3 regions of the Paenibacillus sp. FSL H8-0282 genome follow, and region 3 is predicted to be linked to each of the others. Evidence: riboswitches for the same ligand, from Rfam matches in the RefSeq annotation. Region 3 holds a riboswitch; each other region holds the start of a gene.
What was found. A riboswitch is a leader RNA that binds a small molecule or an ion and turns the genes downstream of it on or off. The one in region 3 is predicted to bind cyclic di-AMP.
Positions count from the first base shown of each region.

Region 1: linked by a shared signal. The riboswitch ahead of NST94_RS02675 (hypothetical protein) and the one ahead of NST94_RS15990 (APC family permease) in region 3 are both predicted to bind cyclic di-AMP.
Region 2: linked by a shared signal. The riboswitch ahead of NST94_RS25225 (alpha/beta hydrolase) and the one ahead of NST94_RS15990 (APC family permease) in region 3 are both predicted to bind cyclic di-AMP.

Region 1 is NZ_CP150146.1:603,740-608,740, reverse strand. Features, by position in the region: gene kdpB (potassium-transporting ATPase subunit KdpB) at 1-1,297, opposite strand, end outside; gene kdpA (potassium-transporting ATPase subunit KdpA) at 1,314-2,990, opposite strand; gene NST94_RS02675 (hypothetical protein) at 3,207-3,623, opposite strand; cyclic di-AMP (ydaO/yuaA leader) riboswitch at 3,875-4,064, opposite strand; cyclic di-AMP (ydaO/yuaA leader) riboswitch at 4,484-4,648, shown strand; gene NST94_RS02670 (hypothetical protein) at 4,717-5,001, shown strand, end outside.
Region 2 is NZ_CP150146.1:5,827,052-5,832,052, forward strand. Features, by position in the region: gene NST94_RS25220 (hypothetical protein) at 1-99, opposite strand, end outside; gene NST94_RS25225 (alpha/beta hydrolase) at 359-1,186, opposite strand; cyclic di-AMP (ydaO/yuaA leader) riboswitch at 1,274-1,460, opposite strand; gene NST94_RS25230 (hypothetical protein) at 1,895-2,068, opposite strand; gene NST94_RS25235 (Nif3-like dinuclear metal center hexameric protein) at 2,153-2,911, opposite strand; gene NST94_RS25240 (alpha-glucuronidase family glycosyl hydrolase) at 2,972-5,001, opposite strand, start outside.
Region 3 is NZ_CP150146.1:3,725,357-3,730,357, reverse strand. Features, by position in the region: gene NST94_RS16000 (DsbA family protein) at 1-659, shown strand, start outside; gene NST94_RS15995 (disulfide oxidoreductase) at 656-1,120, shown strand; cyclic di-AMP (ydaO/yuaA leader) riboswitch at 1,315-1,474, shown strand; gene NST94_RS15990 (APC family permease) at 1,599-3,416, shown strand; gene NST94_RS15985 (iron-hydroxamate ABC transporter substrate-binding protein) at 3,620-4,627, shown strand; gene NST94_RS15980 (iron ABC transporter permease) at 4,848-5,001, shown strand, end outside.

The sequences.
Region 1 (5,001 bases), 3.1 Mb from region 3:
CTACCGCAACAGCAAGCGGGGTCCCCCCCATCCGAGCGATAGCATCGGAATTACTGTCGAGGTTCGCGGGAATGACTCCGCCCTTCGACTGTACCCATTTCTTCACGGAATCGACTGCCCCTTTACGAACAGATCGTCCATCAAGTAGATCTATACCACTCATCCGGGTCTCAGCCTTAAACTCTACGAACTCTCCGCCTTCAGCAAGTTTGCTGTCATAGCTGCGCTCCAGCTTCTTAGCCAGCTCAATAACCGAACGTCCTTCCGGAGTCTCATCCTTTAGCGAACTAATAGCTGCCCAAGCCGTAAGCTCAGCTTCCGTTTCATCTCCAACAGGCACAAAATCACTCGCCATCCGGTTTCCGAAAGTAATCGTACCTGTCTTATCTAGAATCATTGTATTAATGTCGCCGGCAGCTTCAACGGCCTTCCCTGACATAGCAAGGACATTAAACTGTGTGACGCGGTCCATCCCTGCTATCCCGATAGCGGAGAGCAGTCCCCCGATTGTGGTCGGGATCAGACAGACCAGCAAGGCGATCATAACAGGAATATCTAGATCAACGCCCAGATAAGTCGCAATTGGCCGCAAGGTCACTACTACAATCAGGAAAATCAACGTCAGACTGATCAAGAGTGTATTTAGTGCAATTTCATTGGGTGTCTTTTGACGTTTCGCCCCTTCAACGAGGGAGATCATCCGATCCAGGAATGACTCACCGGGATCACTGGTAATTTTGACTTTAATCTCATCACTGACTACCCGGGTGCCGCCTGTGACTGAGCCAAAATCTCCGCCGGCTTCCTTAATAACAGGTGCAGATTCACCTGTAATTGCAGATTCATCTACGGAGGCCAGCCCTTCAATTACTTCACCATCGCCAGGGATAAGTTCTCCCTGACTGACGATGACAATATCTCCTTTACGAAGCTCGGAAGAAGAAACGGTCTTCACAGACCCTCCAACGAGTTTGTTAGCTGTGATATCCTGTTTCGTTTTCTTGAGTGAATCCGCCTGGGCTTTCCCGCGGCCTTCAGCCAGCGCTTCAGCGAAGTTGGCAAACAGCACTGTGAATAGCAGAATGAACAACACTGTGATATTGAAGCCTACCGATTTCTCTGCATTAAAATATCCGGGGGCCAGTACCATAAGCAATACAATAATCGTACCGATTTCGACTACGAACATGACCGGATTTTTAATTAACGTCACCGGGTTAAGCTTAATAAAGCTATCCTTTACAGCGCTTAGGAGTATGGGTCCCGTCAGCAGCTTTTTTCTTTTTACAGTACTCATCTTGTTCTCCCTCTTCCTACCGTAAGGTCAAATATTCTGCAATCGGGCCGAGCACAATGACTGGCAGAAACGTCAGAGCCCCGATAATTACAACGGTACCAATCAGAATTCCGGTGAACAGACCATTGTCTGTGCGGAATGTGCCAATCGTCTCAGGAACTGGCTTCTTCTGGATCAGTGAGCCTGCAACTGCCAGCATCGCGATTATAGAGACATAACGGCCAAGCAGCATTACGATCCCGGTTGTAACATTCCAAAAGGTGGTGTTGTCCGCAAGCCCTTCAAATCCTGAACCATTGTTCGCGGCAGAAGAGACATATTCATATAACACTTGGCTAAGTCCATGGAATCCGGGATTCGTGATGGCACCGTTGCCCAAGTCCGTTAAGAACGCACCTGCTGTTGGTACAAGGATAATGAACGGATGCACAAGGATAGCAATCGCAATTAGCTTCATCTCCTTGGCTTCTATCTTTCGCCCGAGAAACTCTGGTGTTCTGCCAACCATTAGTCCACATAAGAAGACACCCATGATGGCATACATCAGCATATTGATTAGTCCGACACCTTTTCCCCCGAAGACGTTGTTGAGCATCATTAGGGCCAGAGGGGTAATGCCACCCAGCGGTGTCAGCGTATCATGCATATTGTTAACACTACCTGTCGTAGCTGCCGTTGTTACCGAAGTGAACAGCGAAGATTGCGGGATACCAAAACGTACCTCTTTACCTTCCATGCTGCCTTGCGAAGACTCGATCCCCAGCGCATTGATAGCTGGATTGCCTTTGGTTTCCGCATAATAATTCAATCCCAGCAGTAGTACGAACAAGGTCATCATTGCTGTGAAAATCACCCAGCCCTGACGTTTGTTCTTAGCGAACAATCCGTACATATATGGCAGAGAGGCTGGCAGCATCCACATAGAGAGAATCTCCAGAACGTTCGTAAGTGGATTAGGGTTCTCAAAAGGATGCGCTGAATTGGCTCCGAAGAAGCCGCCACCATTCGTACCTAAGTGTTTAATTGATTCCAAAGAAGCGACTGGACCGATAGCGATTTGTTGCGTCTGCCCTTCGAGTGTAGTGACCTCAAGCGATGGCTTGAGCGTTTGTGGCACATGCAATCCTACCAGCACCAATGAAACTAGCAGAGCTAATGGAATGAATACACGAATATGTGCTTTTACGAAGTCCTCGAAAAAGTTCCCGACTGATTTCTGTCCTGTAATCCCTCTGACAAAAGCAACCGCAACAGAAAATCCGCTCGCTGCAGACGTGAACATCATCATCGTGATGACTGCCATTTGTGAAAAATACGATAGTCCCGTCTCCCCGCTATAATGCTGCAGGTTCGTATTGGTCATAAAGCTGATCACCGTATTGAATGAAAGCGTCTGTTCCATATCGGCAATTCCATTCGGGTTCAGCGGCAATCCCCGCTGTAATCTTAGAAAAATATAACTGAAAGCAACCAGTACGATATTAGTTAAAACAAAGCTGAGTGCATACTTCTTCCAGGACATTCCGTCCCGTTTTTTCAGGCCGATCAGCTTATAAATACCTTTCTCTGTGCCTGCAAACCAGCGATCCGTACGATTCGGTTCGTTAGAAAATACATGATATAAATACGTTCCCATCGGCTTGACCAGCAAGATGAGAATTACAATTACGACGACTATTTGCAAAATGCCCATGAATGCCCCTCCTTAAAATTTCTCAGGATGAATCAACGCGTAAACCAGATATATAAACAACAGTAGGGTAACAGCGATTACTAGAATCACAGCTTATCCCTCCCCGTATCCTCAACTACACCTGCGCACCAGCGCATAAAGCCATAAAATAACCCGTAAATTACAGCTAACGAAGCCACCATATACAGATCCATCATATCTTCCGCACTCCTTCCATTATCCTTGATGAGGTGATCTATCGATTAGAAAATCAGCATCACCACTATGGGAATAGATTACATAGCTCGCACCAAGTCTTTTATAGACCAATCTAGGATTTATTGAACTTGTAATCACAAAAATCGGCTGTGTCGTCCAGGTACGGCACATCTGAATATAGCGGCAGCAAAGCGGAAAGCTGCTCTCAAACAGATATACCCTGCCTACCGGGAACGATGGGCGAAACCAAGTGCTCTGATGGCGGGTATCCACTAGAATAACCTGCTCAATCCCGAGCTCCTCAAGTAAAGCTTTCTCAGCCACATTGTTGGTTAATCCCGCCATCTTAATACCCCTGAACTTCAGAAGTTTAATGAAATGTTCTCCCGCCTTTGTAGGCGCACATACAAGCACATATTCATTCTGATCCGTCATCTTTTTTTCTCCTCCTGCTCATTTACAACAAGGAGGCAACGAAAATCTCCGAAAGGATGTTGACCTATCGTCATTTTCGGGCACAACCTAAAGCTCGGTTGTGTCACGTCATTAGACGCTGCCTTACAAATACCGCTAATGATGAATTTAGCGACCTCTTAGGGGAGGCCTCCATAAATGCTTTGCTTCTAAGAGCACAGCAAAAAGCCACAAAGGATCTCCTCTGTGGCTCGCTAGCGGTCACATTGCACTCATCCTCTCTCCATACGCTTACGAGGTTAGCTGTCGGATTCGGGCGGTGAGAGTCGCCCTACCTGTATAGATGCGAGCTCACTCACACCCTCTACAGGATTCACCCCATAATCGGCTTCCGACTCTCACATCGGCTGCCGATTGTTGGTTCCCCCGCTTTCCTTACCGGAAATTAAGCGGATCAAATATTCGATTGTCGTTGAAACAGGAGTAATCATACTCTTATGCACGAAGACTTGTAAAACCTGAATGATGCCAAAATAATGCAAATTAAAAACTATTTTCCCATTAGATAGCGCTTACTTGATATCTAATCTCTCTATATCTCTTGTTTACTCGAGTTTGGAGCGTTTAATCGCTATCTATAACCCATGTGATTTTATTCACCTTTTTAGAGCGAAAATACTGCAAATTCCCATTATAGGTAGAAACGCAAGAAGCTGAGGCTGAGCGAGAAAGAGGCGCGATAACACGCCATAAATACCTATTTACCTCGTTTTTCAGTCGTAGTCGGCAGGATATGGTTAAAATTGCTCTAAAAGAACATTTTCCGTTTTTTACAGAAAATCTTGAAAAGAGTATGATTCGGGTTGAATCTAATTCATGAAAAACAATCAACGCTGAGTTCCTGCATTCGCAGGGAACGGGGGAACCATCAGGCCACCTGGCCTACTTGGGGTGAATCCAAAGGAGACTGCATAAGTCTCAATAGGTAGGGCGACTCTCACCGTCCGAATCCGACAGCTAACCTCGTAAGCGTAAAGAGAGAGACCCTTGATCCGCCACGCTTTGGCCCAGGTATATCTGCCTGTAATCCAAAACCGCAGCAGAGGTCCTCCTCTTGCTGCGGTTTTTGCGTTACCTGAGCTTATTAGGTGATAGCACGCTGGATGGGGTGAATGTTTTGAAGCACTATTATTTAGGGATACATCAAGGGCTGCTTGAGCCGATAAGTCTAAATTACGTTTGTTTCGGGGCCTTGTGGTTCGAAGAACATAATCACAGGTACATTGTAGGCTATGCATTTGGCCAGAACCAGATCCAAGCCCTTCGCCAGTTCAGCACACCTTCTTCTTGTAAAGACTGTTTAGACTCTAAGATTGTATATGAGATATATAAAAAAATT
Region 2 (5,001 bases), 2.1 Mb from region 3:
AAAATAACCAAAGGCTGGCTCATTCGTAGATTTCACTACGGATAAGCCAGCCTTTAATTGGATGTCCATTATATTAGGGAAATCCTCCCTAATGTTCATCGATAATCGCTTTAAAATGAGGTTTTTAGGGAATTCCTCCCTAAAAATTCATGCAAATACCCATTTATGGCTAAAAACATCCTATTATTAGGGAAGTTTTCCCTAATCCATGTTCTAGGAGCCATAATCTCCTTCACTTTAGGGAGAATTCCCCTAAAGTTCAACCCAAAAGGACGTCCCATAGCCAGCTCGTGCTCCCTGGCTATGGGACGTCTTTTTTCTCACTTAAACGCTTCGCTTGTGAAGGTCTCCCAATAGATCAGCTAATCTGCTGAGTACCCTGCTGCTTCTCTAAGAAACGTTGAAGAATCGCATTGAATTGCTCCGGTTGGCACAGATTACTTGGATCTAATGCGTTCGGAATAATCGCCAACTGCGCATGTGGCAGCTGAGACACCATTTCCTTCATACAATTCACTCCAAATTCATTAAAGTCCCCTACAATACATAAAGCAGGACGTTTAAAAGCCTTTAAGCATCTGGTGTAATCAACATGGCTCGTAGCCAGCCTTTGCCGATATAGCTCCCGGGGACGTTTGTCCAGCAGCCCTCTTCTAATCTCATTGTAGGCCAGACTCCAGCGCTCTCGGTACATCATCCGAATCGAAGGCAACACCAGCTCGCTTGGGAGATAATACATTAGTAAACTGCAATATGCTGCCATAGTTTGTATTTTCCCTACTATTGTTGATCCGTGAGTCCTACAAAAGCTATCCGCAACCACAATGGCTTTTACACGCTCAGGATATTGTTTGGCAATATGCTGAACGACTAAGCCACCATAGGCGATTCCTACAAAAACTGCTTCACGGATACCTAGGTCATTCAACAGCATAATCAGATCCAGACATTGCGTCTCAATAATCTCATGTGGGGCCTCCAGCAGTTTACCAGACTTGCCATTCCCCCGTAAATCGCACAAAATCACTTTATATTTATCGGAAAAATACTCCAGCTGTGGTTTGAACATACTGTGTGTTAATCCATGTCCATGGATAAACACAACCGGAGTGCCAGTTCCATTGATTTCATAATAGAGCGAAGTTCCGTTCAGTTTAGCGATAGGCAAAGGTAACACCTCTTTCATAATAAATTCTACGACTATATCTGCTTAAAAACGCAGCAAAAAACCACAGAGGGATTCTCTGTGGCTATTCATCACTAAACACGCCATTCATCCTCTCTCCATACGCTTACGAGGTTAGCTGTCGGATTCGGGCAGTGAGAGTTGCCCTACCTGCAGGGATGCATATTATGCACCCGGAACAGGATTCACCCCATAACCAGTGCCGACTCTCACATCGGCTGCCAGTTGTTGGTTCCCCCGCTTTCCAGAAACGGAAATTAAGCGGATTGCTTATGTAATTGTAAATTTAAGATAATTCTCAGTTCTGAGATGAATCATACTCTTGTAAGGTTTTCTTGTAAAGGAGGGCTCTGGTCAAAATAATGTTGAAAGCAATGCTTTTCATTTCATATTAAGCATACTCTTCATTTTCTCTTTCTTTTGCTCTTGTTTACTCGTTTTCTTTAGAAAAACAGCTCTGAAGCAAGCGAAAAAGGGGGTGATTCACCAGTACTTTCCTATTTAATAAGAAACGACAATCTTCAATACCAATATTGGGCCAGTTTCTGTACCTTGGGGTGTTGGTCGTTTCTATGTCCCCGATCCGTTTGGCAAGCTTGTTAATATTATTTCACATGAACAGCACGAATGATTTCATAAAAAAGAAAAAAGCTAAGCAGAATCAGAGATATCCCCCTGTCCACTTAGCTTCCTTTTACAATACTATGGCTACAAAAGATCGGCGTTTTTCAATGCATGCTCCCAGCTTGGAAAAAAGAACAGCGCACTTCTCATAAGCTCTGGGTCGCTTTGCTTTACTTGTTTTTTACTGATCGAGCTTCCGTCGCTTTGCAGCTTTTTGATCCGACTTAATACTTCATCAGCCTCCAAAGGAATTTCCATTGAAACACTCCTTTCTCAGTGACCTGTTTCCCTTCATTTTCTCCATAATATGTTTATTTATTCCGTACTCTTAATTTCCCCAGATTAAACCATCTGATAGATGGGTTGTTCAGCAATGAACCGGGTAGGAAGCATGGGATATTTGTCTGCTAAGATTTCAGCTAAATATTTCATCCCCGGCGCTTCACTCTCCGCATGACCTAACATGATGAGCGCTTTAGATCTGCCTTGGTGCCCTGCATCCCGCACATATTCCGGAGTCTCCCACTCTGGTCCTTCTCCAGCAATAATTAAATCAAGATTGTGATCATTAAAAAGTGGAATAGCCATCGTCCCGCCCCCTCTGTAACCTACTAATATCCCTATGCGTTTGCAGGACAGAGACAGGTCACCAGCAGCGCGTACATAAGAGATCCCTAGCTTACTTTTAATATACTGAGCAGCTTCCAGTACAGTCATGGCAGGAATAGTGAGAATCGTAGCAGCCGCTTGCTGCTCTTCCACATAGTCTGACCAATCCAGCTCTCGCAGCAAACCCATCATAATCCCATCTTGCTCTTGCCGATGCCAATAATCATGATAACGAAAAATAGCTATTGGGGAATGTCCGATCAGACTTTTTTTCGCATGATAAACCGGATCACCTTCTAACCACTCGTTCGCCGCATGATGGCTATAAAATACACCTTCATGCGTGATCAGCAAATTGGCTCCTAACGCTATTGCTTGCTCCACAATATTTTGTGTGGCAGAAAAGGCCGTAATAATCCCTGTGACTTCAGTTTCCGGTTCCCCTGGGTTCAGAATATCCACAGTCCCTTCTACCTGTTCCACAGTTCCCATTAAATCTTTCAAAATCGCTCTAATCGTGAGGCTCACTATCATCATCCCTCGGTTCAAAATCTAATAAATCTTTCTGCCTTTAAGATCCTCAATTCCGCTCTTGCGGTAAAAATACGTATTGATCCGATCTCTCCATTCCTGCGCATGCTCTGCTTGCTCTTCAAGACGTTGCTTCACTTGCACATACAATCCACTATCCATGCTGCCTTCAAGTGATTCCCATGTTGCTAGAAGCTGTGCAGCCTGCTCTGCCCCCTCGAAATGAGTATCGTAGATATGTTGTATAACCGTTTGCCCCGATTGCAGAACATGCGTGTATGGAACATGATGGAAGAACAGCAGCAGCTCTTCTGGACAAGACGCTAGATTCTCATAATTTGATGCATTAAGACCCATATACTGTCCGCTATACCCCGTTCCCGATTTGACTGAACGATCCACACCAATGCCCTTATGATCCGCATAATGGTACGTTCCCCACTTGGCGTATTCATATCCATCCACATTCGGCCCATAATGATGATCCGGATTAACCATCCAGCCCACACCTAATGGAGCTGTGTAAGATTCGTAAATCCTCCATGAGTCCATTAACATCCCGCGAATAGCAGCCACTAGACCTTCATCAGTGCCAAAGGTAAGGCGAATCCATTCCTCAGCTATTTCTTTTGCCGTCAGCTCCGGATTCCAAATTAATCTCCCATATCCATACAGATTAGCTTGAGCTAACCCATGCCCCGTCCAGTTCATGTCATCCCCAACATTAGTTACAGCAGCCACACCATTATACTTATTTCCCCACACCGATCCGTCCACAATATGTTTCACAAGCGTAGTTTGCCCTTTGGCATAAGTATTGAAATCAAGGACTTCTTTCCACTGTGGAACAAGATAACAGAGATGCCGCTGCTGCCCCGTATATTCTTGAGCAATCTGAAACTCCATCAGATGATTGGTATGTTCCAGTGCGCCAAACAGCGGAGATACCGGTTCTCTGACTTGAAAATCCATCGGTCCATTCTTGATTTGCAGCACTACATTATCATTAAATCGGCCATCCAATGGTTTGAAATGATCATACGCTGCTCTGGCCCGATCGGTCTTACGGTCACGCCAATCCTGCTTGCAGTTATATACGAAACAACGCCAAATCACGATTCCGCCAAACGGCTCCAGTGCTTCTCCAAGCATATTAGCGCCATCGGCATGGTCACGCCCGTAAGTGAATGGCCCTGGTCGATTTTCTGAATCTGCTTTGACCACAAACCCGCCAAAATCAGGGATCACTCGATAAACCTCACCAGCCTTATCTTTCCACCATTGCCGCACCGCTGGGTCCAGTGGATCAGCTGTCTCCAATGCTCCGATCTGTATCGGACTGGCAAAGTTAGCACTGAGGAATAGCTTAATTCCGTATACGCGGAATATTCCTGCAATTAACGCGATATCAGGCAAATATTGCTCCGTTATAAATAGAGATTCAAGCTCATGAACATTCACATTGTTAATCGAAATCGCGTTGATCCCCACAGAGGACATCAATCTGGCATAATCACGCAGCCGCTTTGTATCGTTAAGAAATTGATTGGACTCGTAAAAAAAGGACCGTCCAGCATAGCCACGTTCAATACTGCCATCAAAATTATCCCAGTGATTAATCATTCGCAGGCCGTTCCCCGGATTCATAGACAAATTCAGACCGTCTATCTCGCTTTCTGTTCCTATCAGCCGTAACAGATGGAATACGCCATACAATATTCCAACAGGCGTTGAAGCACCGACAGCGATACATTGCTCAGTAGCGTTTGTACGTATAAGGAAACCTTCAGGACCCAGTGAATCGGTTCGCTCTCCTGCGAATACTCTACCAATTAACGGATTCCCCCCTTGGAAGGTTCCTATAACGATACACGGTCCTTCTGGTTGCGCTGTGAGCAGTGGCGCTTTGCCCAGCATAGAGGCCATCCCCTGTATGAATTCCGCGGCTGCCGCCTGAATCGTCTCGTTGTCCTCCGTTACAACCAGCTCACCACACCAATTTGTATATTGATTGTATAGAGATCCTGATTTCAGCTGGCCATAGTTGAGCC
Region 3 (5,001 bases):
TTTTAGTTATTAGTTCAATAGCTGTAGTAGTTATCATTTTTGTTGGATTGTTTATGTTAGCTTCGAAAGATGCAGCAAAGAATGTCTCTACAGGAGAACCGGTAGAATTCAATTACAGTGAGCTACCTAGGATTGGTAATGAGGATGCACCTGTTAAGCTTGTTGAATTTGGTGATTTCAAATGTCCAGCTTGTTCCCAGTTTGCTGGCTCCATGAAACCGAAAATTGTTCAAGATTTTGTCAACGAGGGAAAAGCAGCTCTTTACTTTGTAAATATGGCTTTCGTTGGTCCTGACTCTGAGACAGCTTCACTAGCTGCATTGTCTGTATACCATCAGAATAAGGATGAATTCTGGAAGTTCTATGATGCTGTGTATGCGCAGCAAGGGGATGAGAGCGTGGAATGGGCGACTGAGGATTTCTTGGTAAGCCTTGCTGAAAAAGAGAAATTAGCGATCGATTACGATCTGTTGCGTAAAGACATCCAAGAGAAAACTTATGCAGATGAGCTGAAGAAAGACATTCAGTTGGCAACTGACTCAGGCGTGACAACTACGCCTTCGCTCTACATTAATGGAGTGAAAACGGCTGAACCTTTCGATATTGAAGCGATTACATCTGAAATTAACGCCGCCGCAAAAGCAGTGGAGGCAAAGTGACAAAATTCCTATCTTTTTGCAAGCGTAACTGCCTCTATCTGGCCTGGTTCGTCTCTTTGGTTGCTGTAGCTGGTAGCTTGTATTTAAGTGAAGTCTTGAAGTATGAACCTTGTAAGCTTTGCTGGTTTCAGCGGATTTTTATGTATCCGCAGTTATTTTTGTTGGGAATTGCCACTTTCCGTGGAGATAAGCGCATCATTCCTTATGTGCTTCCATTAAGTTTGATTGGTGGCAGTATCTCAATCTATCATTATGCGGAACAGAAGATTCCAGCGTTAAGTAAAGTTCTACCTTGTACAGTTGGTGTTCCTTGTAATAAAGATTACTTGAACTACTTCGGATTTATAACGATTCCTTTGTTAGCTTTAATAGCGTTTGCTCTAATAAGTCTCCTTCTTTGGTATGGACGTAGGGAAGAAGAAGTGATTGAAGTAGATGCTGAGGAGAGCTTAGGATTTTAGTTTTTACTTTGGAAGGTACAAAAAAGCTGAAAAGGTATTAAAATCACGGGCTAGAGGGATAATTGAAGATAATGAAAGAGAGCATCCAATAAGACGCTATATTTGAGCTTATTGGATGTTTTTTCATTCTTTTTTCATTTTTTTCAACGCTTTACTGTAGGCACTTTGTAGACTAATATTAGACCTTGTGAGAAGTTGAATATGCGCTGAATTTTCTTAGGAAAAACGGGGGAACCAAACTTGGCATTCATGCCAATGGGGTGAATCGGAACCGGGTCGAACAGACCTCTACCGTAGGGCTATAACCACAGCCCGAATCCGCCAGCTAACCTCGTAAGCAAGGTGGGAAAATGACCATGCATAAGCATGCGGATCATTTCCGTATGCTTATTTTTGTGTCTGCATTTATGAAATCCACCGATGAAAACAGCGCACGGAAATTCCGTTTCAGCTCCCAAAGAAAGGAACTGTATCCACCATGGTAAGCAAGGTAAAACGACTATTGATCGGACGTCCGATGAAGTCGAATGAACTCGATCATGAAAAGTTATCCAAGGTTAAAGCACTGGCTGTTCTGTCTTCTGATGCGCTCTCGTCTGTAGCCTACGGAACGGAACAAATTCTGATTGTACTAGTGGCTGCCGGGTTTACTGCCATCTGGTATTCCCTGCCAATTGCATTAGCCGTATTGGGCCTGCTGGCCATCCTGATTTTATCCTATCGGCAGACGATTTTTGCTTATCCGCAAGGAGGCGGAGCTTATATCGTAGCCAAGAGTAATCTTGGTATTCCGACAGGGCTGCTCGCTGGGGGTTCATTATTGGTGGATTACATTCTTACCGTAGCGGTTAGTGCCTCGGCAGGGACGGATGCGATCACATCGGCTTTTCCAAGTCTTCATAATCATACTGTTCTCATCGCTGTATCTGTTATCGTTTTATTAACAATCATTAATCTTCGCGGAGTGACTGAATCGGCTTCATTTATCGCAATTCCAGTGTATTTGTTTGTGGTTTCGATTGTTGTTCTGATTATCTCCGGTATCGTTAAATATGCAATGGGTGGCGCGCATGCGAATGTTCCTGAAATAGGCAGCGCCGTATCTAATGTAAGTTTGTTTCTACTATTAAAAGCGTTTAGCTCTGGTTGTTCAGCCCTAACGGGGGTTGAGGCCGTATCTAATGCGATCCCAAACTTTAAGGCACCGGCTGAGAAAAATGCAGCCAAGACGCTAATGATCATGGGACTTATCCTTGGCTTTATGTTTACCGGAATCACTGTGCTGGCATATTGGTATGGTATTGTGCCAGATGAAAAGGCTACGGTTGTCTCTCAGATCGCTGAATCGACCTTTGGCCGTGGCGGATTGTACTTTTTCATTCAAGGGATTACAGCAGTGATTTTGTTCTTGGCAGCTAATACAGCATATTCAGCGTTTCCGCTGCTCGCCTTTATGTTTGCAAAAGATAAATATCTGCCACATGCATTTATGGTCCGTGGTGACCGCCTGGGCTTCTCAAACGGCATTATTTTTCTAGGAGTTATGTCTATCATACTTGTGACTGCATTCCATGGGAATACGGAAGGTTTGATTCCACTATATGCGGTAGGCGTGTTCATTCCTTTTACCTTATCCCAACTGGGGATGATGGTGCATTGGATCAAAACAAGACCCGCTGGATGGGTGAAAAGATTTGTAGTAAATACCATCGGTATGCTGACTACATTGACGATTACGCTTATATTTATCATTACTAAATTCTCGAGCGTATGGATGGCATTCATTTTCTTACCTGCTGTAATGTTCGTGTTCCACCGTATTCATAAGCATTATTTGAATACTGCGGATCAACTGCGTATATGTCCGGCTACTGATAAACCTGTAATTAAAGGAAGTACTGTAGTTGTTCCTGTTGCAGGGGTTACACGTGCTGTATTACATTCCATCAGCTATGCGAAGTCTCTAACAGATAATGTTGTTGCTGTGTATGTAGGCTTTGATGAAGAAGACATTCATAAGATGGAGCAACGGTGGGAGGAATGGAATCCAGGTGTACGCCTGATTGTTCTTCGTTCCAGATATCGTAGTATCATTCGTCCGTTAGTGAAGTTTATCGATACGGTAGAGTGGAAGACCGCTGCGACGGATCACATCACGATTTTGATTCCACAGTTTATTACCAAACATTGGTGGCAAGCCGTGCTTCATAATCAGACCAGCTTTTTAATCCGCTCGTATCTAATGAATCAAAAGGACGTTGTAGTAGCGACTGTCCCGTATCATTTAAATAAATAAGTAGAAGATTAAAGATGAGGTTATATCCGGAACGTTCGGAATATAACCTCTTTTGTATTTTATATGAAGGAAATTGTTGCAAATCCACAGAATTTGAAATTTATATGTTGACACAGAGAATGAGAATCAATATCATTTAAAAGTGAAGCAGAGGTAAAGGTCACCTTTGAATATCAAAGCAGTTACATATAGGAGGGTTTTTAATGTTTTGGCTTAACAGAAAAAGATCAGGAAGCATGAAAGTGACGATGAGCGGACTAATAGTGATGACGCTAATACTTTCCGCTTGTGGTAATAATAATGCTGAAAGCTCATCAAATGCAGGAACAGCGCCTACAACAGCGCCTACAGCAGAATCTACAGAGGCACCTGCTGCACCTAAGACGTTAACAGATGCAATGGGTCATAAAGTAACGATTCCGGCTAATCCACAGCGCGTTCTGGGTTCATATTTGGAAGACTCTTTGGTAACTCTGGGTGTAACTCCAGTAGCTCAATGGTCAGTTACAAACGGCGTTCAGGATTATCTGGCCACTGAATTGAAGGATGTTCCTACAATTAGTTACGACCTTCCGTTAGAGGCTGTAACCAGTTTTGCTCCGGATCTTATTATCATCCCATCGGAGTCTTCTGTTCAGAACGGGATTTACGATCAGTTGAATAAGATTGCACCCACTTATGTAATTGGGGATGAACTAAATCAAGATTGGCGCAAATCGTTGCTCAAGATGGGTGAGATTTTGAACAAAACCCCTGAAGCAGAAAAAGCCATTAAAGATTATGATGTTAAAGCAGCGGCTGCGAAAGAACAGCTTGCAGGAGCTATTGGACAAGAGTCCGCGGCTATTTTATGGTTGGTGCAAAAAAACTTCTATATTGTAGACGAAACCCGCAGCAGTGGAGCTGTATTATATACAGACCTTGGCGTAACGCTGCCTAACTTAGTAACAGAGATCCCAGTAGGAACAAGAGCAACTTGGAATCCGATCTCACTAGAGAAGCTTTCTGAGCTGACCGCAGATCATATTTTCCTTGTAAATAGTGATAAGACTGAGGGTTCGGAGATCCTAGATAGTGCAATCTGGAAGGGCATCCCAGCTGTAAAAGCTGGAAATGTGCATGAAATGAGCTCAACAAGCAGCTGGCTTTACAGTGGTGCGAACGCTGGCAGAAAAATCATTGACGATGTGCTAAAAAGTCTTGTGAAATAAAAGTCGTAATTCACCATGAATGAGACTGATCATTTCGGTGGGGAAGGGCGTGCAGATCAAGTATCTCGGGATACAAAGATCTGCACCATTTTTTTATAAACCAATCCCATAGTACGGAAAAATCGTTCCTGCAATTGTACAACATAAATATTTTTGCGATAATGAGAATGATTGTTGTTATCATATAAACCATTGTAACTATTGAATAAGGAGACGACTCATGGTTTCACCCTCAGATTTCGCAAATCGTATTAAAAATGAACCCAAAAAAGCTCTACATACCCGACCGGCAGCTGCCATTGGTATTCTTATTTTTGGACTTGCTGCTATTGCCTTCGGATTGGCACTTTCGGTCTCAGTGGGGGCGGCAGATA